Regions from separate parts of the Streptomyces sp. 12E genome, predicted to be linked through region 3. Evidence: riboswitches for the same ligand, from Rfam matches in the RefSeq annotation. Region 3 holds a riboswitch; each other region holds the start of a gene.
The links. Region 3 has a riboswitch for cyclic di-AMP ahead of ACZ8ZB_RS25525 (M23 family metallopeptidase). Riboswitches for the same ligand answer to the same signal wherever they lie in the genome.
Positions count from the first base shown of each region.

Region 1: linked by a shared signal. The riboswitch ahead of ACZ8ZB_RS30060 (M23 family metallopeptidase) and the one ahead of ACZ8ZB_RS25525 (M23 family metallopeptidase) in region 3 are both predicted to bind cyclic di-AMP.
Region 2: linked by a shared signal. The riboswitch ahead of ACZ8ZB_RS20840 (C40 family peptidase) and the one ahead of ACZ8ZB_RS25525 (M23 family metallopeptidase) in region 3 are both predicted to bind cyclic di-AMP.
Region 4: linked by a shared signal. The riboswitch ahead of ACZ8ZB_RS16000 (M23 family metallopeptidase) and the one ahead of ACZ8ZB_RS25525 (M23 family metallopeptidase) in region 3 are both predicted to bind cyclic di-AMP.

Region 1 is NZ_JBVNCJ010000001.1:6,548,883-6,556,024, forward strand. Features, by position in the region: gene ACZ8ZB_RS30050 (tyrosine-protein phosphatase) at 1-775, opposite strand, end outside; gene ACZ8ZB_RS30055 (alpha-galactosidase) at 947-3,019, shown strand; cyclic di-AMP (ydaO/yuaA leader) riboswitch at 3,340-3,494, shown strand; gene ACZ8ZB_RS30060 (M23 family metallopeptidase) at 3,499-4,440, shown strand; gene ACZ8ZB_RS30065 (SGNH/GDSL hydrolase family protein) at 4,646-5,431, shown strand; gene ACZ8ZB_RS30070 (MBL fold metallo-hydrolase) at 5,526-6,719, shown strand; gene ACZ8ZB_RS30075 (alpha/beta fold hydrolase) at 6,942-7,142, opposite strand, start outside.
Region 2 is NZ_JBVNCJ010000001.1:4,466,273-4,473,414, forward strand. Features, by position in the region: gene ACZ8ZB_RS20825 (LuxR C-terminal-related transcriptional regulator) at 1-249, shown strand, start outside; partial or broken gene ACZ8ZB_RS20830 (C40 family peptidase) at 261-605, opposite strand; gene ACZ8ZB_RS20835 (hypothetical protein) at 1,046-1,399, shown strand; gene ACZ8ZB_RS20840 (C40 family peptidase) at 1,634-2,827, opposite strand; cyclic di-AMP (ydaO/yuaA leader) riboswitch at 2,835-2,991, opposite strand; gene pcrA (DNA helicase PcrA) at 3,247-5,727, shown strand; gene ACZ8ZB_RS20850 (M23 family metallopeptidase) at 5,758-7,142, opposite strand, start outside.
Region 3 is NZ_JBVNCJ010000001.1:5,536,417-5,543,558, reverse strand. Features, by position in the region: gene ACZ8ZB_RS25540 (bifunctional acetate--CoA ligase family protein/GNAT family N-acetyltransferase) at 1-2,581, opposite strand, end outside; gene ACZ8ZB_RS25535 (HPr family phosphocarrier protein) at 2,753-3,034, shown strand; gene ACZ8ZB_RS25530 (GntR family transcriptional regulator) at 3,188-3,883, opposite strand; gene ACZ8ZB_RS25525 (M23 family metallopeptidase) at 4,063-4,836, opposite strand; cyclic di-AMP (ydaO/yuaA leader) riboswitch at 4,849-5,013, opposite strand; gene ACZ8ZB_RS25520 (M16 family metallopeptidase) at 5,215-6,603, opposite strand; gene ACZ8ZB_RS25515 (M16 family metallopeptidase) at 6,600-7,142, opposite strand, start outside.
Region 4 is NZ_JBVNCJ010000001.1:3,447,697-3,454,838, reverse strand. Features, by position in the region: gene ACZ8ZB_RS16020 (HAMP domain-containing sensor histidine kinase) at 1-226, shown strand, start outside; gene ACZ8ZB_RS16015 (response regulator transcription factor) at 257-916, shown strand; gene ACZ8ZB_RS16010 (dihydrofolate reductase family protein) at 990-2,123, shown strand; tRNA gene ACZ8ZB_RS16005 (tRNA-Met) at 2,187-2,260, shown strand; cyclic di-AMP (ydaO/yuaA leader) riboswitch at 2,555-2,712, shown strand; gene ACZ8ZB_RS16000 (M23 family metallopeptidase) at 2,724-3,743, shown strand; gene ACZ8ZB_RS15995 (PrsW family intramembrane metalloprotease) at 3,847-5,172, opposite strand; gene trmB (tRNA (guanosine(46)-N7)-methyltransferase TrmB) at 5,202-6,056, opposite strand; gene lhgO (L-2-hydroxyglutarate oxidase) at 6,343-7,142, opposite strand, start outside.

The DNA of each region.
Region 1 (7,142 bases), 1.0 Mb from region 3:
GCCGCTCCCGGTCCTCGGGAGTGAGCCCGAGCGCCTGCTCCAGATACGGGTCCACGCCGCCCCAGGTCTCCTCGACGGTCTCGAAGGCCGCCGACAGGTACTCCGCGCGCGCGTCGAACAGCGGGTCGAGCAGCTCCATGACCTCGGGGGAGTAGGCCGAGGCGGAGCTGCCGCTGCGGCGCACCTTGTAGCGGCGGTGCTTGGCGTTGGACTTCAGGTAGTCGTCGAGGATCGCGTCGCGTTCGACGCCCACCGCGAGCAGCGTCACCGCCACCGAGAGTCCCGCGCGGTCCTTGCCCGCCGCGCAGTGCATCAGCGCCGGAACGCTGTCCTCGACGAGCGAGCGCAGCACCTGGGCGTGCTCGGCGGTGCGCTCCTTGATGATCATCCGATAGGAGCTGATCATCCGGTCCGCGCCCTTGCCGTCCGCGAGGATCGAGCGGAGCTGCTCCAGATCGCCGTCGCGGACCATCTTCCAGAATTCGGCGCCGTCCGCCGGGTCGCTGAGCGGCAGGTTCACATTGCGCACCCCCGGCAGCACGACGTCCGGGCCCTCCAGCTTCTGGTCGGCCGCGTTGCGGAAGTCGAAGACCGTGTGCAGTCCGAGCGAGGACAGAAAGGCGGCGTCCTCCGCGGTCGCGTGGGCGAGGTGGCCGCTGCGGAACAGCACCCCGTGGCGTACCCGCCGGCCGTCGACGGTCGGCAGTCCGCCCACGTCGCGGAAGTTGCGCACTCCGGCCAGCTCGGGTTCGGTCGACGGCACCTGCTGCGTCACGAAGGACTCCTCCCACTCGGCGCCGCCGGCGGGTCTCGTCGACGGGCGTCACTCGACGATACGACATGCCTGCCTGGGGCAATGAGTTCTCCACAGGCATTGCCCGGCCGTCCCCGCACCCCCGATGATGTTGGTGTCTGATCGCATCTGTTCGGGTCTGTTGGAGGTTCGGTGACGCAGGTCTCCCAAGACGGTCGTACATGGCTCCTGTCGGGGCCTGCCAGCAGCTACGCGGTCCATGTCACGGACCGCGACGAGCTGGTGCACCTGCACTGGGGCGCGCGGATCGCGCTCGCCGACGCGGAAGCCCTCGCCGCGCGCCCGCTGCCGGACGACTGGCCGTTCGAGTCCCGCCTGGACGGGCGCGAGGAGTACCCCGTCGAGGGCGGACCCCGCTTCGTCCGGCCCGCCCTGTCCGTACGCACCGCCGACGGGCGGCGCGGCACGGAGTGGACCTTCGAGGGCCACGAGAGCGACGACGGCGAACTCCGCCTCCGCTTCCGCGACGGCGATCTGACCGTCACCCTGCACTACCGGATGTGCGACGACGTGATCGAACGCCGGGTGACCCTGCACAACCGGGGCCCCGCGGTCGAGCTCCTGCGCGCCGACTCCGCCACCTGGACCCTGCCCGAGCGGGAGCACTGGCGGCTGTCCCAGCTGCACGGCCGCTGGGCCGCCGAGTCCCGGCTGACCCGCGCCCCGATCGGCCACGGCGAGAAGGTCATCGGCAGCCGCCGCGGACACACCGGACACCAGCACCTGCCCTGGGTCGCGCTCGACACCGACGCGACCGAGGAGCGCGGCGAGGTCTACGGCTGCGCCCTCGGCTGGTCCGGGTCCTGGCGCATCTGCGTCGCCCAGCTCCCCGACGCGCGCGTGCAGATCACCGGAGGCGCGGGACACGACGACTCCGGCCTGCTGATGCTGGGCACGGAGGAGACGTACGTCACGCCGGTCTTCGCCGGTCTGTGGAGCGACGGCGGCTTCGGCGGCGCCAGCCGCGCCTGGCACGCCTACCAGCGGACGTACGTCGTCCCGGACGCGGACCGGGACCGGCCCGTGCTGTTCAACTCCTGGGAGGCCACCGGGTTCGACATCTCCGAGGAGCAGCAGCGGACGCTCGCGCAGCGGGCCGCCGCGATGGGCGTCGAACTGTTCGTGGTCGACGACGGCTGGTTCGGGGCGCGGACGAGCGACCGGGCCGGGCTCGGTGACTGGACGCCCAACCCCGACCGCTTCCCCGGCGGCCTGAAACCCCTCGCCGACCACGTGCACGGGCTCGGGATGGAGTTCGGCATCTGGGTCGAGCCGGAGATGGTCAACCCCGACAGCGACCTGTACCGCGCGCACCCCGACTGGGTGCAGTTCCAGCCGGACCGGCGGCGCACGGAGTTCCGCAACCAGCTGGTGCTCAACCTCGCGCGCGACGACGTCCGGGAGTACCTCTGGGAGCGGCTGGACGGGCTGCTCTCCGGCGCCCCCGTCGACTATGTGAAATGGGACTTCAACCGCTGCTTCAGCGACGCCGGCTGGCCGGGCGACCCGTATCCGCAGCGGCTGTGGACCGACCACGTGCGCGGCCTGTACGCCCTGCTGGACCGGTTGCGGGCGGCCCATCCGGGCGTGGCCTTCGAGTCCTGCTCGGGCGGCGGCGGGCGGATCGACCTGGGGATCCTCTCCCGTACCGACCAGGTGTGGACCTCGGACAACACCGACCCGCTCGACCGGCTCGCCATCCAGCACGGCTTCAGCCAGATCCATCCGGCCCGGGTGATGGCCGCCTGGGTCACCGACAGCCCCAACGCGATGCTCAACGGACGGGTCAGTTCACTGCGCTTCCGGTTCGTCAGCGCCATGGCCGGGGTGCTCGGCGTCGGCGGCGACCTCGCGCGGTGGACCGAGGAGGAGCTCGCCGAGGCGCGGGAGTGGGTCGCGCTCTACAAGGAGATCCGGCCCCTCGTGCAACGCGGCGACCTGTACCGGCTGCGCCCTCCGGAGGGCGGGCTGAGCGCGGTGCAGTACGTCCTCGGTGACGAGACCGTCGTTCTCGCCTGCCTCCAGGCCCAGCACCACGGGGAGCCCGTCCCGGCCCTCCGGCTGCGCGGCCTCGACCCGGAGGCGTCGTACGAATGCCGCGAAACCGGCGAAACGCACCGGGGTGCCGTCCTGCTGCACCACGGGCTGCACACAGGCCTGCGGGGAGATCTGGACGCCGCGGTGTTCCGGCTGCGGCGCCTGTGATCGCACGATTAGAGCGTTCTGTCCGATTGGTGCACTTCGCCACAACCTGACCTGGAAAGAAAGGAGATGGGGGAGGGTGCGTGAGCATCGTCATACCCGTGACGATGCGTTGTCGCCATGTTCACGTAATTTCGTGGAGCGGCAAGGGAGTTCGCGCGGGGAAGGGGGTCCCGGCTGACGCTCGGTGACCTCTTTTCCGCATGTCGATCACGAAAAATCGCGTTCGCGGTGAACCTCGCGCTTGTCCCTCCGCGTCCGGGTCGCTTACGTTCGCCACCGATCCGGACGGACGCCTAGTCCTGCCGCCGCCCGGAGCCCGCACACACTGACCCGTCCACGGCAGGAACGGGGGACCCACAGGTACGACCGCCTGTTCCGGTTCCCGGAACGGCTCGGGGTTAAGCCGCGCGACAGCGCGGCCGGGCATCTCCAGCCCGCACCCGACAGCTCACCTCGTAGGCGCCGGAGAGGAATTCGACATGCCCGCGAAGGGTAAGCACCGCCGTACCAAGGCCCAGCGTTTCACCCGCTCCATCGCCATCGCCGGAACCGGTGGCGCCGCACTCGCCCTGCCGCTTCTCGGCGCCGCCGGCGCGCACGCCGCCACCCCGCAGACCGCCCCCGAGAAGGCCGTCCAGTCCCTTTCCGCCGGCCGGACGGCCGTCGCCGAGAAGGGCGACGAGGCCCGCACGTACACCGTGAAGGCCGGCGACTACCTCGCGAAGATCGCCGAGGCGGAGAACGTCGACGGCGGCTGGAAGAAGCTCTACGCGGACAACCGCGGGGCCATCGGTGACGACCCGTCACTCATCCACCCCGGTCTGGAGCTCTCCGTCGACGGCGAGGCCGCCACGGGCGCGCCGCAGGAGCCGTCCTCCGTCGAGGTCCCGCAGGCCCCGGAGCGGAGGACCGAGCAGCCGGCGGAGCAGCCCGTCGAGCAGCCCGCCGAGCAGTCCTCCCCGGACGCCTCCGCCCAGACCGCGAACACCGGCCAGGCCGCGAGCGCCTCCGGTCACAGCTCCCCGGTGCCCGGCGCCGGTGGTCTCGGCACCGCCTACAAGGTGGCCGGCAGCATGTGGTCCAGCGGCTACCACACCGGCGTCGACTTCGCCGTCCCGACCGGCACCTCACTGAAGGCCGTCGGCGCGGGCACCGTCGTCTCCGCGGGCTGGGCCGGCGCGTACGGCAACCAGGTCGTCGTCAAGCTCGACGACGGCTACTACGCCCAGTACGCCCACCTGTCCTCGCTCTCCGTCTCGGCCGGCCAGACCGTGACGGGCGGCCAGCAGGTCGGTCTCTCCGGCTCGACCGGCAACTCGACCGGCCCGCACCTGCACTTCGAGATCCGCACCACCCCGAACTACGGCTCGGACGTGGACCCGGTCGCCTACCTCAGCTCGAAGGGCGTCTCCATCGGCTGACCCCCGCGGCGACCTTCCCGACGCGCGCGCCGGAGGCCGGACCCCGATCCCCGGGTCCGGCCTCCGGCGTATTCCGGAATCGGCCGACATGTTGAGAGTGGCTTATCTCACCACACGTCAACCCTTCCTTACGGTCGCGTAGGTCACATTCGAAGGTGAATCATGAGCGGTTGTGGCAGACGATTCGAAGAGTGACGACAGAGCAGTGATCGGGTCGTACGTGGCGGTGGGGGACAGCTTCACCGAGGGCGTCGGCGACCCCGGCCCCGACGGGGCGTTCGTCGGCTGGGCCGACCGGTTCGCCGTGCTTCTCGCCGACCTCCGGCCCGAGGGCGACTTCGAGTACACCAATCTCGCCGTGCGCGGAAAGCTGCTGGACCAGATCGTGGCCGACCAGCTGCCGAGGGCGGTCGAACTCGCCCCCGACCTGGTCTCGTTCTGCGCGGGCGGCAACGACATCCTCCGCCCGGGCAGTGATCCGGACGAGGTGGCCGAGCGGTTCGAGAGGGCGGTCGCCGCGCTCACGGCCGTGTCCGGCACGGTGATGGTGACGACCGGGTTCGACACCCGTGGCGTGCCCTTGCTGAAGCATCTGCGCGGCAAGATCGCCACGTACAACGGGCATGTGCGGGCCGTCGCCGACCGCTACGGCTGCCCGGTGCTCGACCTGTGGTCCCTCAGGAGCGTCCAGGACCGCAGGGCCTGGGACGCCGACCGGCTGCACCTGTCGCCGGAGGGGCACACCCGTGTCGCGCTCCGCGCCGGGCAGGCCCTGGGCCTGGAGATCCCCGCCGATCCCGAACAGCCCTGGCCGCCCCTGCCGCCCCGCGGCGCGTTCGAGATCCGCCGGGACGACGTCCAGTGGGCCCGCGAGTACCTGGTGCCGTGGATCGGCCGCCGGCTGCGCGGGGAGTCGTCGGGCGATCACGTGATCGCCAAGGGGACGCTGTCGCCGGACGACATCAAGGGGCGGATCGCCGCGGTGGCGTGAGAGCCGTTCCGCCGGTCGCGGCCGTCCCCGGCACCGCGGTGCCGGGGACGGCCGCACATAATGGAATGTCTGACCGACTCTCCCTGGAGGCACCGTGGCCGGTTCCCGTTCCCAGAGCTCCGGGCCGCGCGCCCTGCGGCCCGTGGCCTTCGGCGCGGACCCGAGCGGCGAGCGCATGGCACGCATCCGCAGATCCCCGCACTTCAGGGACGGCGTGTTCCAGAACCCCGGGGGCGCCGCCCGGATCCGCCCGTCGGGGTCGACGCGGGACCTGGCGAAGACCTACTTCGACAGGGACTCCCGCTCCCGCCGCGCCCCGAAGGGCGCCGTCCCGGTGCACCCGACCACCCTGGCCGACATCTCCCGTCCGCCGGCCACCGGGCTGCGCCTGACCTGGACGGGCCATTCCAGCGTGCTCGCGGAGATCGACGGCCACCGGGTCCTGTTCGACCCCGTGTGGGGTGAGCGCTGCTCGCCGTTCCCCTTCGCCGGGCCCAGGCGACTGCACCCCGTGCCGCTGCCGCTGGCCGCGCTCGGCCCGGTCGACGTCGTCGTGATCTCCCACGACCACTACGACCACCTGGACCTGCCCACGATCAGGGCGCTGGCCGGCACGGACACCCTGTTCGCCGTGCCCCTCGGCGTCGGCGCCCACCTGGAGCGCTGGGGCGTGTCCGCCGGGCGGCTGCGCGAGCTGGACTGGCACGAGGCGACGCAGGTGGGCGGCCTCACCCTCACCGCCACCCCGGCCCGCCACTTCTGCGGCCGGGGCCTGCGCAACACCCAGCACACCCTGTGGGCCTCCTGGGCGGTCGCGGGTGAGAAGCACCGGATCTACCACAGCGGTGACACCGGCTACTTCGAGGGCTTCAAGGACATCGGCGCCGGCCACGGCCCGTTCGACGCCACGATGATCCAGGTCGGCGCGTACTCGGACTTCTGGCCCGACATCCACATGACGCCCGAGGAGGGCGTCCGGGCCCATCTCGACCTGCAGGGCGCAGAGGCGGCCGGCGTGCTGCTGCCCATCCACTGGGGGACGTTCAACCTGGCGCCGCACGCGTGGGCGGAGCCGGGGGAGTGGATGAAGGACGCGGCCGAGGAGGCCGGGCAGGCGGTGGCGTTCCCGCGGCCGGGCGAGCCGTTCGAGCCGGCGGGGAGGCTGCCGGTGGAGCCGTGGTGGCGGGCGGTCTCCGGTCCGATCGCGCACCCCTGGCGGCGTCCCCGGATCGTCGAGGGGGCGGCCGGGACGAGCAAGGGGGATCTCGACCTCGCCGGCGAGCGGTGACGCCGGCTCGGGACGAGCCCGGCGAGACGGCTTGGACACGGGAGCTTCTTCCGGCCGAAGAGCAGGATCGTGCGCCGCGGGCCCTGGACGGGGAGCCCCGGGTCGTCGTCCGAACACGCGTCGTGGAGCGCTGAGCATGCGGGAGGGGCCTGGCTGGGCGGCGGGGTCCGGACGGTCCTGTCCGGATGCTGCCGCCCCTGGCGGTCCGGCGCCCTCCGACAGTCAGCCGCTGATGGCGTCGAGCACCACCTGGGTGACCCGCTCGGGGTCGTCGGACATCGGTGAGTGCCCGCAGCCCTTGAGCGAGACGTACCGGGCGCCTGGAAGCAGCCGTGCTGCCCTGAGTCCCTGGTGGGGTGGGGTCATCAGGTCCCGTGTGCCCCAGCCGACCGTGACCGGGACCCCGGGGGTGAAGCCCCGCAG
Region 2 (7,142 bases), 1.1 Mb from region 3:
GGCTTCGTCCTGGACGCCTTCGCCTCGACCGACGCCCCGCCGGTCGACGAGGACCTCGACCGCCTCACCCAGCGCGAGCGGGAGGTACTGCGGCTGATCGCCCGCGGCTACGCCTACAAGGAGATCGCCAAGCAGCTGTTCATCTCGGTGAAGACGGTCGAGTCCCACGTCTCGGCGGTCCTGCGCAAGCTCCAGCTCTCCAACCGCCACGAACTGACCCGCTGGGCGACGGCGCGACGACTGGTCTGAGCGGGCCCTCGGACCACGTGCGTGGAGCCCGCGAAGGGCATCTCGTCGATGGGGGCCACGCGGACCGGGGCCGAGGGGTTCGGGGCGTGGATCACGCGGCCGTCGCCGACGTAGATGCCGACGTGGCTGATGCCGGAGCAGAAGAAGACCAGGTCGCCGGGGCGGAGTTCGGAGCGGGGGACGCGGCGGCCGGCGTCGATCTGGACGTAGGTGGTGCGGGGCAGGGAGACACCGGCGGAGCGGTACGCGGCCTGCACGAGGCCCGAGCAGTCGAAGGCGTCCGGGCCGGTCGCGCCCCAGACGTGAGGGCTGCCGAGCTTGGCGTAGGCGTAGGAGACGGCCTCCGCCGCGCGGGGGCCGCCAAGGCGGCCTCCCGGGCGTCCGTCGAGGAGTGCGGGGCGCGGTCGGGTCCTGCGGTGCGCTGCCACCTGGCCTCCCGTCCTCGTGCACGGCCGCGCGGAGCGGACTGCCGTCCGGCGGTCCGGCGGTCCGGCGGCGGGGGTGCACGGGGGAGCCGTCCGCCGCCGGACCTTCTTCGGCGGTGGTGTCCGGTCGCCGCCTCTGGGCCGGGCGGCGGTGGAGAGCCGGTCACCTGGGGGAGGACGCTAGGCCCGGCCGCGGGGCCCCGGTGCGGGTTGCGCGGAAGTGACGTGAGCGGATCGTCGGGTGACCGTAGGTGACCAGGATTTCGTTCCGGCTTCGTCGTCTTCACTCAGGGTGATGACCGATATGGCGGAGGAAGGACGGATGAGGGCGCTGGAGTGCTACGAGGCGGCTATGGCTAGGCTCCGGCCTCATGGACGTACTCATCCACCTCTTCGTCGGTCTGCACATCATCGGCATCGCGTCGCTCCTCGGCGGCTTCCTCACCCAGATGAAGGCGATGGGCGCGGGTACCGCCCGGTTCGTCCCCGCGATGCTGCACGGCGCGCTGACGATGCTGGTCACCGGTGTGGTCCTGGTCGGTCTCAACCAGGCCCAGGACCACTCCGTCGACAACATCAAGATCGGCGTGAAGCTGGCCCTGCTGATCGTGATCCTCGGCCTGGTCTATGTGAAGCGGGACGACGAGAAGGTGGACAAGGGCCTGTTCGGCCTGGTCGGACTGCTGACCGTGACGAATGTCTTCATCGCGGTGCTGTGGACCTGACCCTCTGCTCCACGGGCCGGACGTGACCGCGGCCCGCGACAGGGCGTGCCCCGGCTCCCGGGCCGGGGAACGCCGACGGCGGTGGACGCGGACAGCGTCACCGCCGTCGGCGTTCCCAGGGGAACACGGCCGCCCGGCACCGCGCGCCGTGAGGTGGGCCGGCACGGAGAGGGAGCGGGGCGGGGACGGTGCCGGAGGAACCCCCGTGCTCCTTCCCCGCCCCTTCCGAGCGGGTCAGGCGGGGCGCACCACGCTGTGGATCGAGGACTCGCCGTCGTAGTAGACGGACTCCTCGCGGACGTACGTGCCGGGCTTCGGCGCGTGGATCATCATCCCGTTGCCGATGTAGATGCCCACGTGGGTGATGTCGTCGTAGAAGAAGACCAGGTCACCGGGGAGGGCCTGGGAGACGGGGACCGTCGTGCCCGCGTCGACCTGGTCGTAGGTGGTGCGCGGGAGGGTGACTCCGGCGGCCTTCCAGGCGGCCTGGGTGAGGCCGGAGCAGTCGTAGGAGCCGGGGCCGGTGGCGCCCCAGACGTACGGCTTGCCGATCTGCGCGCGGGCGAAGGCGAGGGCCTTCTCGGCCTTGGTGGCGTACGAGGAGTCCGTCGACGTCGACGTCGACGTCGACGTCGACGTCGACGTCGACGGCGTGCCGGCCGAGCCGGAGGCGCTGCCCGAGGTGCCGCTGTCCTGCTGGGCGGCGGCCGCCTCCTCCTGGGCCTTCTGCTGCTCGGCGAGCTCGGCGGCCTTGCGGGCGGCCTCCTTCTGCTTCTTCTTCTCGATCGCCGCGAGCCGCGCCTTCTCCTCGGCGGTCAGCTCCGCCATCAGGTCGCGCGCGTCGGCGAGCTTCTTCTGGACGGTGGCCTTGGCCGTCTTCAGGTCGCCCTGGGTCTCGGTGAGCGTCTCGAGGCTCTCGGTGGCCTCCTGGCGCTTCTTCATCGTCTCGGACTGCTGGGTGACGTAGTCGTCGACCGCTTCCTTCTGGCGGCCGGTCATCCGGTCCATCACCTGGCGCTGGTCGAAGATGTCCTGCGGCGTGTCCGCGAGCAGGAAGGTCGCGGTGTCGGGGATGCCGGCGCCGGTCCGGTACTGGGCGGCGGCGAAGGAACCCAGTTCCGCCCGCGCCTCGTTGAGCTTCTGGGTGCGCTCGGCCACGTCGTCGAGGAGCGTGTCCACCTGCTTGCGCTGCTTCGCGGTCTTCTCCCTGGCCGCGTTGTACTTCTCGGTCGCCGACTCCGCCTGGCGGTAGAGGTCGTCGACCTTCTTCTCGACCTCCTCCAGGCTGGGCCTGCCGTCGTCGGAGGGGGCGGCGGTGGCCGTCTGGGAGAGCAGGGCCACGGAGGTCAGGGCGGCCGTGGCGAGGGCCGGGGTCCGTATGCCTGCCACGCGGGTGCCGGGGGTGCGCGACTTGCGGTGCGACGCCAAGGGAGGCGACTCCTTCCAACGCTCCGCCTACCGGGTTAGCTGTCGGGTTCGGGCGGGTGCTTGGAAGGGTTGCCCTACGGCCGCTCCGCGAGGGAGTGGGCCGATTCACCCCATGGTCTCGGTGGGTCCCCGGCTCCGGCTGCCGCGATCGGCAGGGACGGACTCGGCGGAGGCCGCGCGGCCCGGCGAGGTTCGCCGGTGGGGGTCGTGCGGCCCGCCCGCACCGTAGCCAACCGGTGTGGCGCCTGTGAAGGTTGATGGGTGATATGCCCGATACATTTTCGTGACCTTGCGCGCGGGGTGACCCAGGGTGATATATCGGTTCTGAAGGGTGAAGACCCTGCTCCGGCTGCCGGAAACCGGGGATGTTCCCGGGGTGGCCTCAGGTTGTCGGTGGAGCGCCCTAGACTCGGAGAGCGATGAGCAGCCTCTTTGACGACAGCTTCCTGGCGGACCTCCAGGCCCAGCGGGGCCCCGAGGGCGAGCCCCCGCCACCGCCCGAGGACGAGCACGTACCGGAGCCGATCCCGGACGACCTGTTCGGCGGGAAGTTCGACCTGCCGCCGGAACGGGACACCCACTACCGCGACGGCGCCCCACGCCCGGTGATCGACGCCGCCGCACTCCTCGAAGGGCTGAACGACAACCAGCGCGCCGCCGTCGTGCACTCCGGCTCCCCGCTGCTCATCGTGGCCGGCGCCGGTTCCGGCAAGACCCGCGTGCTCACCCACCGCATCGCCCACCTGCTGGCCGAGCGGCACGTCCATCCGGGCCAGATCCTCGCGATCACCTTCACCAACAAGGCCGCGGGCGAGATGAAGGAGCGCGTCGAGCAGCTCGTCGGCCCGCGTGCGGGCGCCATGTGGGTCATGACGTTCCACAGCGCGTGCGTGCGCATCCTGCGCCGCGAGAGCAAGAAGCTCGGCTTCACGTCGTCGTTCTCGATCTACGACGCCGCCGACTCCAAGCGGCTGATGGCCCTGGTCTGCCGCGACCTGGACCTCGACCCCAAGCGTTTCCCGCCGAAGTCCTTCAGCGCCAAGATCAGCAACCTGAAGAACGAACTGATCGACGAGGAGGACTTCGCCGCCCGGGCGGCCGACGGCTTCGAGAAGACCCTCGCCCAGGCCTACGCGCTCTACCAGTCCCGGCTGCGCGAGGCGAACGCGCTGGACTTCGACGACCTGATCATGACGACGGTCAATCTGCTCCGCGCCTTCCCGGACGTCGCCGAGCACTACCGCCGCCGGTTCCGGCACGTCATGGTCGACGAGTACCAGGACACCAACCACGCCCAGTACGCCCTGGTGCGCGAGCTCGTCGGCACCTCCGAGCATTCCGCCGGCGCACCGTCCGAGGCCGAGGTCCCGCCCGCCGAGCTGTGCGTGGTGGGCGACGCCGACCAGTCGATCTACGCCTTCCGCGGCGCGACGATCCGCAACATCCTCCAGTTCGAGGAGGACTACCCGGACGCGACCACGATCCTGCTGGAACAGAACTACCGCTCCACCCAGACCATCCTGAGCGCGGCCAACGCCGTCATCGAGCGCAACGAGTCGCGGCGCCCCAAGAACCTGTGGACCAACGCAGGCACGGGCGCGCGGATCACCGGGTACGTCGCGGACACCGAGCACGACGAGGCCCAGTTCGTCGCCGACGAGATAGACCGCCTCACCGACGCGGGCGAGGCGAAGGCGGGCGACGTCGCCGTCTTCTACCGCACCAACGCCCAGTCCCGTGTCTTCGAGGAGATCTTCATCCGCGTCGGCCTGCCCTACAAGGTCGTCGGCGGCGTCCGCTTCTACGAGCGCAAGGAGGTCCGGGACGTCCTGGCCTACCTGCGGGTGCTCGCCAACCCCGAGGACTCGGTGCCGCTGCGCCGCATCCTCAACGTACCCAAGCGGGGCATCGGCGACCGTGCGGAGGCGATGATCGACGCCCTCGCCCAGCGAGAGAGGATCAGCTTCCCGCAGGCGCTGAAGCGCGTCGACGAGGCGTACGGCATGGCCGCGCGGTCGTCGAACGCCGTGAAGCGGTTCAACACGCTCATGGAGGACCTCCGTACGGTCGTCGAGTCCGGCGCGGGCCCGGCCACCGTCCTGGAGGCGATCCTCGAACGCACCGGCTACCTCGCCGAGTTGCAGGCCTCCACCGACCCGCAGGACGAGACCCGGATCGAGAACCTCCAGGAGCTCGCCGCCGTCGCCCTGGAGTTCGAGCAGGAGCGCGGCGAGGGCGAGTCGGTCGCGCTGTCCGACTTCCTGGAGCAGGTCGCCCTGGTCGCCGACTCCGACCAGATCCCCGACGAGGACGAGGACGGCTCCGGTGTCATCACCCTGATGACCCTGCACACCGCCAAGGGCCTGGAGTTCCCGGTCGTCTTCCTCACCGGCATGGAGGACGGCGTCTTCCCGCACATGCGCGCCCTCGGCCAGACCAAGGAGCTGGAGGAGGAGCGGCGCCTGGCGTACGTCGGCATCACGCGCGCGCGTGAGCGGCTGTACCTGACCCGGTCGACGCTGCGCAGCGCGTGGGGCCAGCCGTCCTACAACCCGCCCTCGCGGTTCCTGGAGGAGATCCCGGCCGCCCACCTGGAGTGGAAGCGGACGGGGGCGAGCGCGCCCGTGTCCTCCGGTCCGGTGTCGGGGGTGGCGGCTTCGCTGTCGTCGTCCCGTTCCCGCTCGTCGGCTTCGGGAGCCTCCGGTTTCGCCACCCGGCGGACCGCGGAGAAGCCCGTGGTGGCGCTGGCGGTCGGGGACCGGGTCACCCACGACCAGTTCGGCCTCGGCACCGTGGTCGCGGTGAAGGGCACGGGCGCCAACACGGAGGCGACGATCGACTTCGGGGACACCAAGCCCAAGCGGCTGCTGCTGCGGTACGCGCCGGTGGAGAAGCTGTAGGCGTCCGCCTCGACCCGTCGGGGGCGAACCCTACGACGGGTCGAGGCCGTGGCTGCGGAACCAGGCGAGCGGGTCGATCGCCGAGCCGCCGCCGGGACGGACCTCGAAGTGCAGGTGCGGTCCGGTCGAGTTGCCGGAGTCCCCGGAGAAGGCGATCGGGTCGCCGGCCTTCACGGTCGTACCGGAGGCGACCTGGTAGCTGGAGAGGTGGCAGTACCACGTCTCCGTGCCGTCCTTCGCCGTCACGATCATCATGTTGCCGTAGGCGGGGTTGAGCTGTGTGCGCACCGTGCCGTCGGTGGCGGCCATCACCGTCGCGCCGTACAGGACGGGGAAGTCGATGCCGGTGTGGACGGACATCCAGTTGATGCCGGACTGGCCGTAGTAGGCGCTGAGTCCGTGCTGCGCGACCGGGAGCGCGAACTTCGGCCGCAGCCGCTCCTTGCGGGCCGCTTCCTTGGCGGCCGCCTTGCGATCGGCCTCCTGCTGCGCCTCGAGGTCGATGCGCTCCTGGGTGCGGCTGGCCCGGTCGGCGAAGTCGTCGGCGCCGGCGGCGAGGCTCTCCAGCTGGGTGTCCAGCTTGATGTTGGCGGTGGAGGGTTTCACCGGCTGGGCGTCCGCCGCGGTCGTCGCCGTCTCCTGGGCGCCGTCGTCGGTCAGGTTGCCGACCGAGGCCGCGGCGATGCCGGCGACGCCCATCACGCACGCCGAGGGCACGGCCACCGTCAGCAGCGCGGAGCGTCTGGCGGGCGTACGGCGGCGGGAGCGGGACCCGGCGCGCGAGGCCGCGCGCGACGTGGGGGCGGGAACGGTCTCCTCCTGCTCGTCGAGCAGGTGCACCGCGGGCAGTTCACCGGTGTCGGCCGGCTCGGTGGCGGCGTGGGCCTCGTAGGGATCCTGGTCGAACGGCTCGCCCTGGTGCGCGTAGGACTCGGTCTGCGGTTCGTAGGCGTCGGACGCGGACGCCGGGGCGGTGGTGTCACCGCCGTCGGAGTTCCACTGCGTGGCGTCGTAGGCACCGCTGTCGAAGGTCTGCGTGCCCCAGTCCCATTGCTGGGTCTCGTCGGCGGGGTTCCCGGCCTGATCGGGCCGGAGCCATTCACCGGAGTCCCACTGGCCGCTGGTCTCCGGCGAGCCGGCCTGCGGCGGGATCACCGTCAGCAGGTGATGACCGGTGGCCCAGGCGGTCGCGTCGTAGCCGCCGGTGTCGTACGCGGACGGATACGGGGTCGCGTAGCCGTCGTACTGCCTGGTGTCGTGACCGCCCGCGGGCCAGTGCCCGGTGTCGTACGCGCCCGTGTCGTGGCCGCCGCCGGGAAGGTCGCCGAAGAGGGGGTCTGCGGTGAAGGCTCCGGTGGTGTGGTCGCCGGTCCCGAAGTGGGTGGCGGCAAAACCGGTGGAATCGTGTTCGCCGT
Region 3 (7,142 bases):
GTCCGAAGGACAGGACGGCTCCGGCGGCGGGGTCGATGACCGCGCGCACGACGGTGTCGACACCGCGCGGGGCCATCCGCTGCACCACGGGGCGCAGCTCCTCGGGGGCGCCGAACAGCTCCGTCAACTCGGCGTAGGCCCGGCGCAGTTGTTCCTCGTCGGCCAGGTCCAGACGGACGCCGCCCAGGTCGGCGCGGTGCCTCAGGTGGGGGGCGGTCGCCTTGAGGGCCACGGGATAGCCGAGGGTGCGCGCGGCCTCGGCGGCGGCGCCGGGGTCCGGGGCGGGCAGGGCGCGGTGGACGGGGACGCCGTAGGCGCCGAGCAGGTCGCAGGTGTCGGCGGGGCCGAGGGTGAGGCCCTGTCCGCGCGAGAGCAGTCCGCCGATGAGCGCCGCCGCGCCCCGCTCGTCGATGTCCTCGTGCTCGGGCACCTTCCCGGGCTCGGCGGCGTCCCGCCGCCACTGCGCGTACGCGACGGCGTGGGCCAGCGCCCGGACCGCACGCTCGGAAGCGGGGTAGGCGGGGATGAGGTGGGCGCCCTCGGGAGGTGTGACGGGGGCCGGCGGGACGCCCGCGGCGGCCGGGGGCGGCGTGGCGCCGGGCGGCCGGGACGCCGTGCCCGGCCCCGTCTGCGACGCGGCGCCGGTCGCCGGCGGGGGTGCCGTGCTCGTCGCGGCCGACAGGGCCTCCGCGAGGCCGCCGAGTTCCACGTGGACCACCAGGACGGGCTTGGACGGGGTCGCGGCGGCGGCCGAGCGCAGGGCCTGCGCCAGGTCCGCGTCGCCGGCCGAGCCCTTCCCCACCGCCGGGATCGCCGTCACGACGACCGCGTCGCTCGTGTCGTCGGCCAGCGCGTGGGAGAGCGCCGCGTGGAAGTCCGCCGCCGAGGCGGCGGTGGTGAGGTCCAGCGGGCGGTGCGGGCGCAGCCCCTCGGCGAGGCAGGCGTCGTAGGTGAGCAGGCCCAGGGACTCGGAGTTGCCGAGGATCGCCACCCGGGGTCCGGCCGGCAGGGGCTGGCGGGCGAGCAGCAGGCCCGTGTCGACCAGCTCGGTGATGGTGTCCACGCGGATCACCCCGGCCTGCCGCAGCAGCGCGGACACCGTCGCGTGGGGCAGCCGGGTCGCCCGTACGGCGTGCCCCCGGGGCCCCGCTCCGTGGCGTGCGCCCTGGACCACGACCAGCGGCTTCGCCGCCGCGGTCCGGCGGGCGAGGCGGGTGAACTTGCGCGGGTTGCCGATGGACTCCAGGTACATCAGGACGACGTCGGTGTCGGGGTCCTCGTGCCAGTACTGCAGGAGGTCGTTGCCGGAGACGTCGGCCCGGTTGCCGGACGACACGAAGGTGGACACGCCGGTGACGCCGGTGACGCCGCCGCCGCGCCGGTGCAGGCGGGACAGCAGGGCGACGCCGATGGCGCCGGACTGGGCGAACAGCCCGATCCGGCCCGGGCGGGGCATCCGGGGGGCGAGCGAGGCGTTCAGCCGTACGTCCGCGGAGGTGTTGACGACGCCGAAGGCGTTCGGGCCGATGATCCGCATCCCGTACGAGCGTGCCTGCCGTACGAGGGCGCGCTGGCGTTCGCGGCCGTCGGGGCCGGACTCGGCGTAGCCGGCGGAGACGACGACGAGCCCCTGCACGCCGTGCTCGCCGCACTCGGTGACGACGTCGGGGACGTGCTCGGCGGGCACGGCGACGACCGCGAGGTCGACGGGCCCGTCGATGTCCCGCACCGAGCGGAACGCGGGCACCGAGCCGAGCTCCTTCTCCCCCTCCCCCAGCGCCTTGTTCACGGCGTACAGCCGGCCGGTGAACCCGGTGTCCCGGAGGTTGTCGAGGACGCTGCGGCCCACCCCGCCGGGCGTGCGGCCGGCGCCGACGACGGCCACCGAGCCGGGGGCGAGCAGCCGCTGCACCGAACGCGCCTCGGCACGCTGTTCGCGCGCGTACTGCACGGCCATGGAGCGGTCGGTGGGCTCGAGGTCGAACTCCAGGCGGACGACCCCGTCCTCGAAGCTGCGCTTCTGGGTGTACCCGGCGTCGGTGAACACCTTGATCATCTTGGTGTTGGCGGGCAGCACCTCGGCCGCGAACCTGCGGATGCCGCGCTCCCGCGCGACGGCGCCGATGTGTTCGAGGAGGGCGGAGGCGACGCCCCGGCCCTGGTGGGCGTCCTGCACGAGGAAGGCGACCTCGGCCTCGTCGGGGACGGAGGGGGCGGGCGCGGAGCGCCCTGCGGCAAGGGTGGCGGCGGGCGACGGGTGGGGGGATGCGGGCGTGCCGTCGGCGCCGATCCGGTCGTAGCGTACGGTGGCGATGAACTCGCCGCCGACGGTGGCCGCGAGTCCCACCCGGTCCACGAAGTCGTGGTGCGTGAAGCGGTGGACGTCCTTGGCGGACAGGCGCGGGTAGGGCGCGAAGAAGCGGTAGTACTTCGACTCGTCCGACACCTGCTCGTAGAAGCTGACCAGGCGCTCGGCGTCATCGACGGTGATGGGGCGGATGCGCGCGGTGCCGCCGTCGCGCAGCACCACGTCGGCTTCCCAGTGGGCGGGGTACTCGTGCCGGTCCGACGAGGTCTGCATGGGCCCCAGAGTACGGCTCGCGTACGACGACGGCGCGAGGCAGTCTGTGGTGGACGACAGCCGGACCGAGGCCGCGGTCCGGCCGCCACCGGGAGCGGACGCCGCTCCGGGCACGTTTCACGATGTGGGAAACTGGTCTAGACAACCCTGAACAGTGAAGGGCAGCAACACATGGCTGAGCGCCGCGTCAACGTCGGCTGGGCCGAGGGTCTCCACGCCCGCCCCGCCTCCATCTTCGTCCGAGCCGCCACGGCCGCAGGCGTCCCGGTGACGATCGCCAAGGCCGGGGGCACCCCCGTCAACGCGGCCTCCATGCTGGCCGTCCTGGGCCTGGGCGCCCAGGGCGGCGAGGAGATCGTCCTCGCCTCCGACGCCGAGGGCGCCGACGCCGCCCTGGACCGTCTGGCGAAGCTGGTCTCCGAGGGCCTCGAGGAACTTCCCGAGACCGTCTGAGCATTCACGATCGCGGGAATCGTCTTTTCGTCGGACACCCGCCCGTGACACCGAAAGGCCCGACCGGAGCACCGGGCGGGCCTTTCGCTTTCCCTTTTCCGGGCAGCGCGAAAACCCCCCGGAATTACTCCCCCTTTGTATACGGCACCCGTGTTAATGCCGGAGACCCGTCGTGTTTACGGCATGTTGCGAGTTCCTCACACGGTCCGCGCGGCCGGCGCCGGGGGCGAAGCGCAGGCGGTGCCCGGTGCTCGCGCGCTCGGTGTGCAGCGCCGTGACGGACCGCGCGCGGTCGCCGTCGCCGCGCGCCACGGCGTCCACGATCGCGCCGTGCTCCGCCCAGTGCTCGACCGGGTCGGACGGCCCCTCGGCGGCGTACATCCAGGCGATCTTGTGCCGCAGCTGGGTCAGCGCCGAGGACAGCGCCGGACTGCCGGTGGCCTGGGCGAGCGTCTCGTGGAACCAGCCGCTCAGGGAGCGCAGGTCGTCGCTGCGGCCCTGGCGGGCACGTTCCTGCCCCAGCCGGACCAGGCCGCGCAGCACCTTCAGATGGGCCTCGGTGCGGCGCTGGGCCGCGCGGGAGGCGCCGAGCGGCTCCAGGAGCATGCGCATCTCCAGCAGGTCGGCGGCTTCCTGCTCGGTGGGTTCCGCGACGCACGCGCCCGCGTGCCGCCGGGTCACCACGAACCCCTCGGCCTCCAGCGTGCGCAGCGCCTCCCGGACCGGGACGCGGGAGACGCCGTAACGGCGGGCGAGGACCTCCTCGGTGAGCCGGCCGCCGCGCTCGTGGACACCCGCGACGATGTCGTCCCGGATCGCCGTGCACACCGAGTGCGCGGGAATACGCATGACCGACCTCCGCTTAATCCCCGTGAAACGCCGACGATTGACGTGTGTTCCGTGACTCTATTGCAATCAGCGGTAATTCACGACGGCGGGCCGGAATCCATGCACATTTTTTGGACGAGCGCCGACCGGAAACACCGGTGCCCCGGCTCGGGGAGCCGGGGCACCGGGAAGCGGGCGGGTCAGAGGCTGACGCCGTGCGCGCGGAGGTAGGCGACGGGATCGAGGTCGGAGCCGTACTCGGCGGTCGTACGGGCCTCGAAGTGCAGGTGCGCGCCCGTGACGTTGCCGGTGGCGCCGGAGAGCCCGATCCGCTGCCCGGCGGCGACCTGCTGGCCCACCGAGACGCCGATGGACGACAGGTGGGCGTACTGGGTGTACGTGCCGTCGTGCATCTTGATGACGACCTGGTTGCCGTACGAGCCGCCCCAGCCGGCCTCGACGACGGTGCCGACGCCGACCGACTGGACGGGGGTGCCGCTCGCGGCGTGGAAGTCGACACCGGTGTGGCTGCCGGAGGACCACAGCGAGCTGCCGGCCTGGTAACTGGTCGAGACGTACGAGCCGGGGATCGGGGAGACGAAGGTGTTGAGGCGCTCGCGCTCGGCCTCCCGCGCGGCGCGCTCCTTCTCCGCGCGGGCCTGCACGGCCTCCTCGGCGGCCTTCTCGCGCGCGGCCTCCTCGGCGGCCCTCCGCGCGGCGGCCTCGGCCGCCTCCCGGGCCGCCTCGTGCTGGGCGGCCGCCTGGGCGTCGATCCGGTCGGCGACCTCGTCGCCCAGGGTGACCACGGGCGTGAGGCCGGTCTGCGCGGCAGCGGGCTCGGCGGCGAGCGCGGGAGCCGCGAGGGAGCCGACGGCACCGGTGGTGGTGAGCGCCGCGACGCCCGCCGCGCGGGCGGTGCCGCGCTGCATCCTGCTGGGACGACGGTGCTTGCCCGGGGCGCGGGTGAACGCCATGTACAGGCTGGTCCTTTCCTTCCCTCTCGCCTACCGGGTTAGCTGACGGGTTCGGAGCAGGAAGGTCTCCTACGGGCCCCCTCGCGACACGCGCGGGCGTCCGATTCACCCCAGGGACTCATGCGGGTCCCCGGCTCCCCTGGCTCGCGCCGTACGGGGACTCGGCGATGGCTGTCCGGTGCCGCGGGTGCGGCGCACTGCCCGACGAACAGCCCGGACGAAGCTAAGCGGGACGCCTCCCCATCCTCAAACGGATCCGGGTTTTTGTAGCGCATCCCACAGGGCAGACAGGCAACTTCCGCCCCGATTCGGGCATAAGAGGGCCCTGGTGGCTCTCCCGCCACCAGGGCCCGTGCGCGTGTGCGCCGTCGCGGCGTGCTACTCGGCGCTCACGACGGTGACTTCACCGATCCCGAGGGCCTCCACCGGCGCCTTGATCTGCGCCGCGTCGCCGACGAGGATCGTCACCAGGCGGTCCACCGGGAAGGCGTTCACGACGGCCGCGGTGGCCTCCACGGTGCCGGTCGCGGCCAACTGCCGGTACAGATCGGCCTGGTAGTGGTCGGGCAGGTGCTGTTCGACCTGGTCGGCCAGGGTGCTCGCGACGGCCGCGGCGGTCTCGTACTTGAGCGGCGCCACACCCACGAGGTTCTGCACTGCGACGTCGCGTTCGTCGTCGGTGAGCCCCTCCGCGGCGAGCGTGCGCAGCACCGTCCACAGGTCGTCGAGGGCGGGGCCGGTGTTCGGGGTGTCGACGGAGCCGCTGATCGCCAGCATCGCCGCGCCGGTGCCGTCCGGGGCGGACCTGAGGACCTGCCCGAACGACCGTACGCCGTAGGTGTATCCCTTCTCCTCGCGCAGGACGCGGTCCAGGCGGGACGTGAGGGTGCCGCCCAGGCAGTACGTGCCGAGCACCTGCGCGGGCCACACGCGGTCGTGCCGGTCGGGCCCGATGCGGCCGATCAGCAGCTGCGTCTGGACGGCGCCGGGGCGGTCCACGATCACGACGCGGCCGGTGTCGTCCGCGACCACCGGCGGAACGGGCCGCGGCCGGGCCGGGGAGCCGGTCCAGGCGCCCAGGGTGCCGCCGAGCAGCGCGTCCAGGTCGATGCCGGTGAGGTCGCCGACGACCACGACGGTGGCCGTGGCGGGGCGGACGTGCTTCTCGTAGAAGGCGCGTACGGCCGCGGAGTCGATGCCGGTGACCGTCTCCTCGGTGCCCTGGCGGGGACGCGACATGCGCGAACTCGCCGGGAACAGCTCCTTGGAGAGCTCCTTGGCGGCGCGGCGGGAGGGGTTGGCCAGCTCGTGCGGGATCTCGTCGAGGCGGTTGCGGACCAGCCGCTCGACCTCGCTGTCGGCGAACGCGGGCGCCCTGAGCGCGTCGGCGAGCAGCCCGAGACCCTTGGTGAGCCGGGAGGCCGGCACCTCCAGGCTGAGGCGGACGCCGGGGTGGTCGGCGTGCGCGTCCAGGGTGGCGCCGCAGCGCTCCAGCTCGGCGGCGAACTCCTCGGCGGAGTGCTTGTCGGTGCCCTCGGAGAAGGCCCGCGCCATGATCGTGGCGACACCGTCGAGACCGGCCGGCTCGGCCTCAAGGGGCGCGTCGAGGAGCACCTCGACGGCGACGACCTGCTGGCCGGGGCGGTGGCAGCGCAGCACGGTCAGGCCGTTGTCGAGCGTGCCCCGCTCGGGGGCCGGGAAGGCCCAGGGCTTGGCCTCGCCCGCCTGCGGCCGCGGGTGGAAGTCCATCGTGGCGAGCTCGGTCACTTCGCCGTCTCCTCGTTCTCGTCGGCGCCGGCGGCTGCGGCGGCTGCGGCGGCTTCCTCGGGGTCCTCGGCCTGCGGGGCGACCGGCTCGTAGACGAGCACCGCGCGGTTGTCGGAGCGCAGCCGGGCCTTGGCGACCTCCTGCACCTCCTCCGCCGTCACCTCCAGGACGCGCTGTACGGCGGTCAGGGCGAGCTGCGGGTCGCCGAACAGGACCGCGTACCGGCACAGTTCGTCGGCGCGGCCGGCGACCGTGCCGAGCCGGTCGAGCCACTCGCGCTCCAGCTGGGCCTGCGCGCGCTCCATCTCCTCCGCCGTGGGACCCTCCTCGGCGAACCGGGCGAGCTCCTCGTCGATGGCGGCCTCGATGACCGGCACCTCCACGTCGCCGGACGTCTTCACGTCCAGCCAGCCCAGGGAGGGCGCCCCGGCCAGCCGCAGCAGGCCGAAGCCGGCGGCCACGGCCGTGCGGTCGCGCCGTACCAGCCGGTTGTAGAGCCGCGAGGACTCGCCGCCGCCGAGGACGGTGAGCGCCAGGTC
Region 4 (7,142 bases), 2.1 Mb from region 3:
TGTCGAGCTCCGCGTCCGGGACGACGGCCGCGGCACCGGCGTCGCCCGGGAGGGCGCCGGCATCCGCGGGATGCGGGAGCGCGCCCTGCTGGTCGGCGCCCGCCTGACCGTGGACCGTGCCGACGGCGGCGGCACCGAGGTGCGCCTGGCCGTTCCCGTCCCGGCCCGTTTCCCCGCGCACGCCCTCGTCCCCGTGCGGGAGTCCGCGCACGCCCCGCCCCCGTGACCGATGCCCCTCGACCGGAAACGCTGACACATGACCGACCCGGCCCCCACCCGCATCCTGCTCGCCGACGACCACGCGCTGGTCCGCCGGGGGGTTCGCCTCATCCTCGACGGCGAACCGGACCTGACCGTCGTCGCCGAGGCCGCCGACGGCTCCGAAGCCCTCGAGCAGGCCCATGAACACCGCCCCGACCTGGCCATCCTGGACATCGCGATGCCCCGCCGCACCGGCCTCCAGGCGGCCCGTGAGCTCTCCCGTTCCCTGCCGGAGACGCGCATCCTCATCCTGACCATGTACGACAACGAGCAGTTCTTCTTCGAGGCCCTCGCCGCCGGGGCCTCCGGCTACGTCCTGAAGTCCGTCGCCGACCGCGACCTCGTCGAGGCCTGCCACGCCACCATGCGCGGCGAGCCGTTCCTCTACCCCGGCGCCGTCAACGCCCTCATCCACAACTACCTGGACCTCGCGCGGGAGGGCCGCGCCCTGCCGGCCAAGGCGATCACCGACCGCGAGGAGGAGATCCTGAAGCTGGTCGCCGAGGGCCACACCTCGCAGCAGATCGCCGGCCTCCTCGCCATCAGCCCCAAGACCGTGGAGCGGCACCGCGCCAACCTGCTGGCCAAGCTCGGCCTGAAGGACCGCCTGGAACTCACCCGGTACGCCATCCGCGTGGGGCTGATCGAGCCCTGAACCGGCGCAGGGGCCGGCCGCTCCTGTTGTCAGACTGGACGCCCACAGGCCCGCCCCCTGGAAGTAGGAACCGATGCCCCACCCGTACGTCCTGCTGTCCGCCGCCGTCTCCCTCGACGGCTACCTGGACGACACCGGCCCGGAGCGGCTGCTGCTGTCCGGTCCGGCCGACTTCGACCGGGTCGACGAGGTGCGGGCATCCGTGGACGCCGTTCTGGTCGGCGCCGGCACGATCCGCGCCGACAACCCCCGGCTGCTGGTCAACTCGCCCGAGCGGCGTGCCGCCCGCCTCGCCGGGGGCGAGGCCGAGTACCCGCTCAAGGTCGCCGTCAGCGGCTCCGGCGACCTGGATCCGGCGGCCCGGTTCTGGCACACCGGCGGCGAGAAGGTCCTCTACACGACCGACGAGGGCGCCGGGCGCGCCCACGCCCTCGGTCTCGCCGCCGACGTCGTCCCGCTCGGCACCGGGCTCGACTGGCGTCGGCTCCTTGAGCACCTGCACGCCGAGCGTGGGGTCCGGCGGCTCATGGTCGAGGGCGGCGGCACGATCCACACCCAGCTCCTCACCGAAGGACTGGCCGACGAGCTCCAGCTGGTCCTCGCCCCGCTGTTCGTCGGCGACCCGCGGGCCCCCCGCCTCTTCGGCCCCGGCTCCTACCAGGGCGGTCGGCTGCGGCTGGTCGAGAGCCGCCCGGTCGGCGACGTCGTCCTGATGCGCTACGAGCCCACCGCCCCCGGCACCGGCCCGCTGCCCTCCGCCGCCGACCACCACTGGCTGGCCCTCGCCTGCGAGCTGGCCGCCGAGTGCCCGCCCTCGGAGACGGCGTTCAGCGTGGGCGCGGTCGTGGTGGCCGCCGACGGCACGGAGCTGGCGCGCGGCCGCTCCCGCGAGGGCGCCGACCCGGTGGTGCACGCGGAGGAGGCCGCGCTCGCCAAGGCCGATCCCACGGACCCCCGGCTCGCCACCGCCACCGTGTACTCCAGCCTGGAGCCCTGCGCCCGCCGCGCGTCCCGGCCGGCGCCCTGCGCCCGGCTCATCCTGGACGCGGGGGTACGGCGGGTGGTCACGGCCTGGCGGGAGCCGGACACGTTCGTGGCGGGCGCCGACGGCACCGGTGTGCTGACCGGCGAGGGCGCCACCGTCGTCGTCCTGCCCGAGCACGAGGACCGCGCCAAGGCGCCGAACGGCCACCTGCTCGGCCGCTGAGACCGGGCCGCCGGTAATGGGTGTGCGCCGTGTCCCGCGGATGGCGTACACTGGTCTCAACGACGCGGGGTGGAGCAGCTCGGTAGCTCGCTGGGCTCATAACCCAGAGGTCGCAGGTTCAAATCCTGTCCCCGCTACTGCAGGCCGAGGGCCGGAATCCAAAGGATTCCGGCCCTCGGTGTTTCCAGCCCTCAACCCGCGTTCTCACCCACTGTGAGCGAGTCGTCCCACAGCGCATAAAAACTGACGCTCGGTCAGAAACCGATCGCCGTCCGAGGCTCGGTCAACTCGCCCGTTTTTGGCCGTCCGTGACCCTTAAGTCCCCCTGGAAACCGTTGATGATCAAGAGGAACGGCTTGGAATCCGGCCCTTGCGTCTATTAACGTTCGATAACGCAGCGCGGTCGTCCCAGCCGTCACAGAAGGCGGCTCCGTGCGCACGCGCCGAATCCCGCGAGGGAACCGGGGAACCACCACCATGGGGTGAATCGCGTGAATACCGCCGTGGCCACACGGCTCGTATACGCGCGTAGGAGACCTTCCCGCTCCGAACCCGTCAGCTAACCCGGTAGGCGAAGACGGAAGGAAGGAGCACGCCCACGTGGCGTCCAACCCGCCTGCCCCCGAGGCCCCGTTCGAGCCGAGCGACACCTTCGCCTACGGCGGCAGCCGCGCCGGCGAGGGCCCCTTCGAGGAGTGGAACCCCACCGCGGAGTCCGTTCGCCCCGTGCGCGGCCGGCACCGTGTCGCCAAGCAGCGCGGCGGAGGACTCGCCCGCAGCTCCACCGTCCTGGGCGTCGGCGTCATAGCGGCCGTCGGCGCCGGCGGCATGGCGAGCGCCCAGACCGGCAAGCCGCCGGTGTCGATCTCCATGCCCGACCTTCCCAACGTGGGTTCCCTCATCTCCGACGAGGAAACCCCCGAGGAGGCGGCCACTCCTCTCAGCACCCTCGGCATGGCCGCCGCCGACACCGAGCAGGGCACCACCGGCGCCGGTGAGGCGCTGCGCACCCGGATCATGGCGCAGGTCGAGCAGCAGCAGGCCCAGGCCGAGAGCAAGGCGGAGGCCGAGGCGGTCGCCGCCGCCGAGAAGCAGGCCGCCGAGGCCGCCGCCAAGGCGGAGAAGGCGGCCAAGGCCAAGGCCGAGGCCGCCAAGAAGAAGGCGGAGGAGGCGGCCAGGAAGAAGGCCGAGGCCGAGCGCCTCGCCGAGCTGGCCAAGCAGTACGCGCTGCCGACCTCCTCGTACACCATCACCTCGACCTTCGGTCAGGCCGGCGCCTACTGGTCCTCCGGCCAGCACACCGGCCTCGACTTCGCCGCCCCCACGGGCACGCTGATCAAGGCCGTCCACACCGGCACGATCACCTCCGCCGGCTACGACGGCTCCTACGGCTACAAGACCGTGCTCACGCTCGACGACGGCACCGAGATCTGGTACGCCCACCAGTCCTCCATCAGCGTCAGCGTCGGCCAGAAGGTCAACACCGGCGACGTGATCGGCCGCGTCGGCTCCACCGGCAACTCCACCGGGGCCCACCTCCACCTGGAGGTCCACCCCGGCGGTTCCTCCGCGGGCATCGACCCGCTGGCGTGGCTGCGCGGAAAGGGCCTCACCGTCTGAGCGAGCGGACCCGCACGCCCTGGACCCCGGCGGCCCCGACGACGGCCCCCCGACGTCAGGGCCGCCGGTCAGGTGCTGTCCGGGGCAGTGCGCGGCGGACCGCTCAGAACCGGCGGGCGTTCGGGTCGTACGCGGTGTACGGAGGACCGTACGGCGCGGGAGGTCCGTAGCCGCCGTACACCGCCCACGGCGCCGCGGCGGCCGGAACCCGGGGCGCGGTGACGCGGGCCGCGTGCTCCAGGGCCGGCCGGGCCACTCCCCGCCGGTGCCACAGCTCCAGCAGCAGCTCCCGTTCCCGGGTGACGAAGTCCGGCCCCGCCCGCCCGAGCCGTCCCCGGTGCCGCAGGAACGCCAGCGACGTCGCACACGTCTCGTACGCGGCGACCGACCGTGCCGCCGCCCTCCCGCCGCAGCGGCGCGCGTACTGCCGGGCGACGCGCCGCGCCCGCATCGAGCCCAGCGCGAAGGGCTCCGCCGCGTCGAGCCACCCGGCGGCCACGTACGCGGACAGCTCCGCCCGCACGGTCCGCAGCTCCCGCCGCCGCGTCCACACCACCAGCCAGGTCAGCAGCCCGAACGCCGGCACCATGAACGCCGCGTACACCGCGAGGAAGCCGTACCGGCCGAACGTCGAGGAGCCGTTCCACAGCGCGTGCACGCCCATCGCGAGGAGCAGCCCGCCCAGCGGCAGCAGCACGCGCCGGGCCCGCTGCCGGTCCGTGGACAGCGCGGCGGCGCCGAAGCCGATCCCGGTGAGCACGGTGAACAGGGGGTGCGCGAACGGCGACATCACGATGCGGACGAAGAAGGTCGCCGCGGTGACCGAGGTGATGCCGCTGTCGCCGGTGATCCGGTCGGTGCCGAAGGCGGTGCCGAGGTAGAGGATGTTCTCGGTGAACGCGAAGCCGGTGGCGGTGACCCCGGCTATCACCACGCCGTCGAGGATCCCGGTGAAGTCGCGTCTGCGGAACAGGAACACCAGCAGGACGGCCGCGGCCTTCGCGGACTCCTCCACCACCGGCGCTATGACGGTCGAGCCCAGGGCGTCGGCGCCGGCCGGGTCGGCGGTCGCCGTCGCTACCCACCGGGTGGCGAAGCTGTTCGCGACGATCGCCATCAGCGCCGCCGCACAGGCGCCCCAGGCGAAGGAGAACAGCAGGTTCCGCCAGGGTCCCGGCTCGACCCGGTCCAGCCACCGGAAGGCGGCGACGAGCAGCGGCACGGGCAGGACGGCGAGACCGAGCCCGACCAGGAACCCCTGCGTCCCGGTCTGCTCGCGCACCAGCGCGAGGATGACCAGACCGGACAGCGCGAGCAGCGCGATCAGCGCGCCGTACCGCACCCAGGGCCGATGCCACCAGTGCGCGGGCCGCGGCGCTCCACCGGGGGCCGTGCCGGGAGGCGCCGGGTACGGGGGACTGGTGACCAAGGGATCGACCCTCACGAGGCGGGGCTGTGTCAGGCTCGGTCTGCTGCCTGCTCATCCCGCGATACGCGGCGGAAGAGCACGTCGTTCACGACATGACCCTTCTCCAGTCCCTGCCCCTCGAAACGGGTGAGCGGCCGGAAGGCGGGACGCGGCGCGAAACCGCCGTCCGCCCGGGTGTTCTCGAAGTCGGGGTGCGCGGTGAGCACGTCCAGCATCTGCTCCGCGTACGGCTCCCAGTCGGTGGCGCAGTGCAGCACCGCCCCCGGCGCCAGGCGGGTCGCGGCGAGGGTGAGGAACTCCGGCTGGATCAGCCGCCGCTTGTGGTGCCGCTTCTTCGGCCAGGGGTCGGGGAAGTAGACGCGCAGCCCGCCGAGGGAGCCGGGGGCGAGCATCTCGCGCAGCAGGATGATCGCGTCGCCGTTGCCGACCCGTACGTTGGTCAGCCCGAGCCGGTCGGCGAGGTTGAGCAGGTTGCCCTGGCCGGGCGTGTGGACGTCCACGGCGAGGATGTTGGTGGCCGGGTCGGCGGCGGCCATCTGGGCGGTCGCCTCGCCCATGCCGAAGCCGATCTCCAGGACGACGGGGTGGTCGTTGCCGAAGAACTCCGCGAGGTCGAGGCGTCGGCTGCCGTCGATGTCGAAGCCCCAGGCGGGCCACAGCCGCCGCAGGGCGTCCGCCTGCCCGGCGGTCACCCGGCTGCGCCGCGGCTGGAAGCTCCGGATCCGCCGCTCGAAGTGGGACCCGGCGGGATCGGCCTTCGGCCCGTCCGGGAACCGGGGCTCCCCCTTGGCCCGGGCAGGGTGGACGGACGTCCCGGGCGGGTGCGGCGCGTCCTGGCCGGAGGCGGGACGAAGGGCTTCGGAAGCGTTAACGGTGTCAGACACAGTGCCTCCGATGTTACGGGGCGCGCGCACCGGTCCCCCGGCACGGAGCGGGACGGCCCCCGCAGGGGCGGAGGGCGCGCTCGGGTTCCGGGTGGGCCGGCTCCTCCCGGCCTCGGCATCCGCTGGGCGGGGAGCGGGTCCGGGCCGGGGGAGGAAACGCCGATGCCCCGGCCGGGGCGGGCGACTCGTCCGGGATCGGTACGGGCTGACGACGGCACCCGTCGGGCGGTCCCGGGCGCCCGGCATCCGCCCGGTTCTCCGGGGCGGCCCGGGATCGCCCGGCGGCTCAGCGCCCCGCCGTCTCCAGCGCCGCCAGTGTCCTTCGCGCGACCTCGCGGCCGATCGGCAGGGAGGCCGTCGCCGCCGGTGAGGGGGCGTTCAACACGTGGACCGCGCGGGCGGTCTCCTGGATCAGGAAGTCGTCGGCCAGGGTGCCGTCCCGCAGCACCGCCTGGGCCCGCACCCCGGCCGCCGTCGGCACCAGGTCGTCCTCCCGCACCGCGGGCAGCAGCCGGCGTACGGCCCGGGTGAAGGCCTCCCTGGACAGCGAGCGGTGCAGTTCGCCCGTGCCGTACCGCCAGTGGCGGCGGGCCAGCTGCCAGGAGCCCGGCCAGGCCAGGGTCGCCCCCAGCTCGCGTGGACGCACCGTGCGCCAGTCGTAGCCCTCGCGGGCCAGCGCCGGGACCGCGTTGGGGCCGACGTGGACGCCGCCGTCGACGCCCCGGGTGAGGTGGACGCCGAGGAAGGGGAACGCGGGGTCGGGCACCGGGTAGACCAGGCCGCGCACCAGTTCCGGCCGGGCCAGCTCGTAGTACTCGCCGCGGAACGGCACGATGCGGGCGTCGGGCTCGTCGCCGGTGCGGCGGGCGATCTCGTCGCAGTGCAGACCGGCGCAGTTCACCAGCGCCCGGCCGCGGACGACGTCGCCGGCGGCCGTCAGGACGGCGACTCCCCGGTCGGGGCGGCGGTCGACGCGTACCACCCGTGCCCCGTAGCGGATCTCGGCGCCCGCCGCCCGCGAGGCCTCAGCCAGCCGGTGGGCCACCGCGGTGAAGTCGCAGACGCCGGTGGTGCCGACGTGGATGG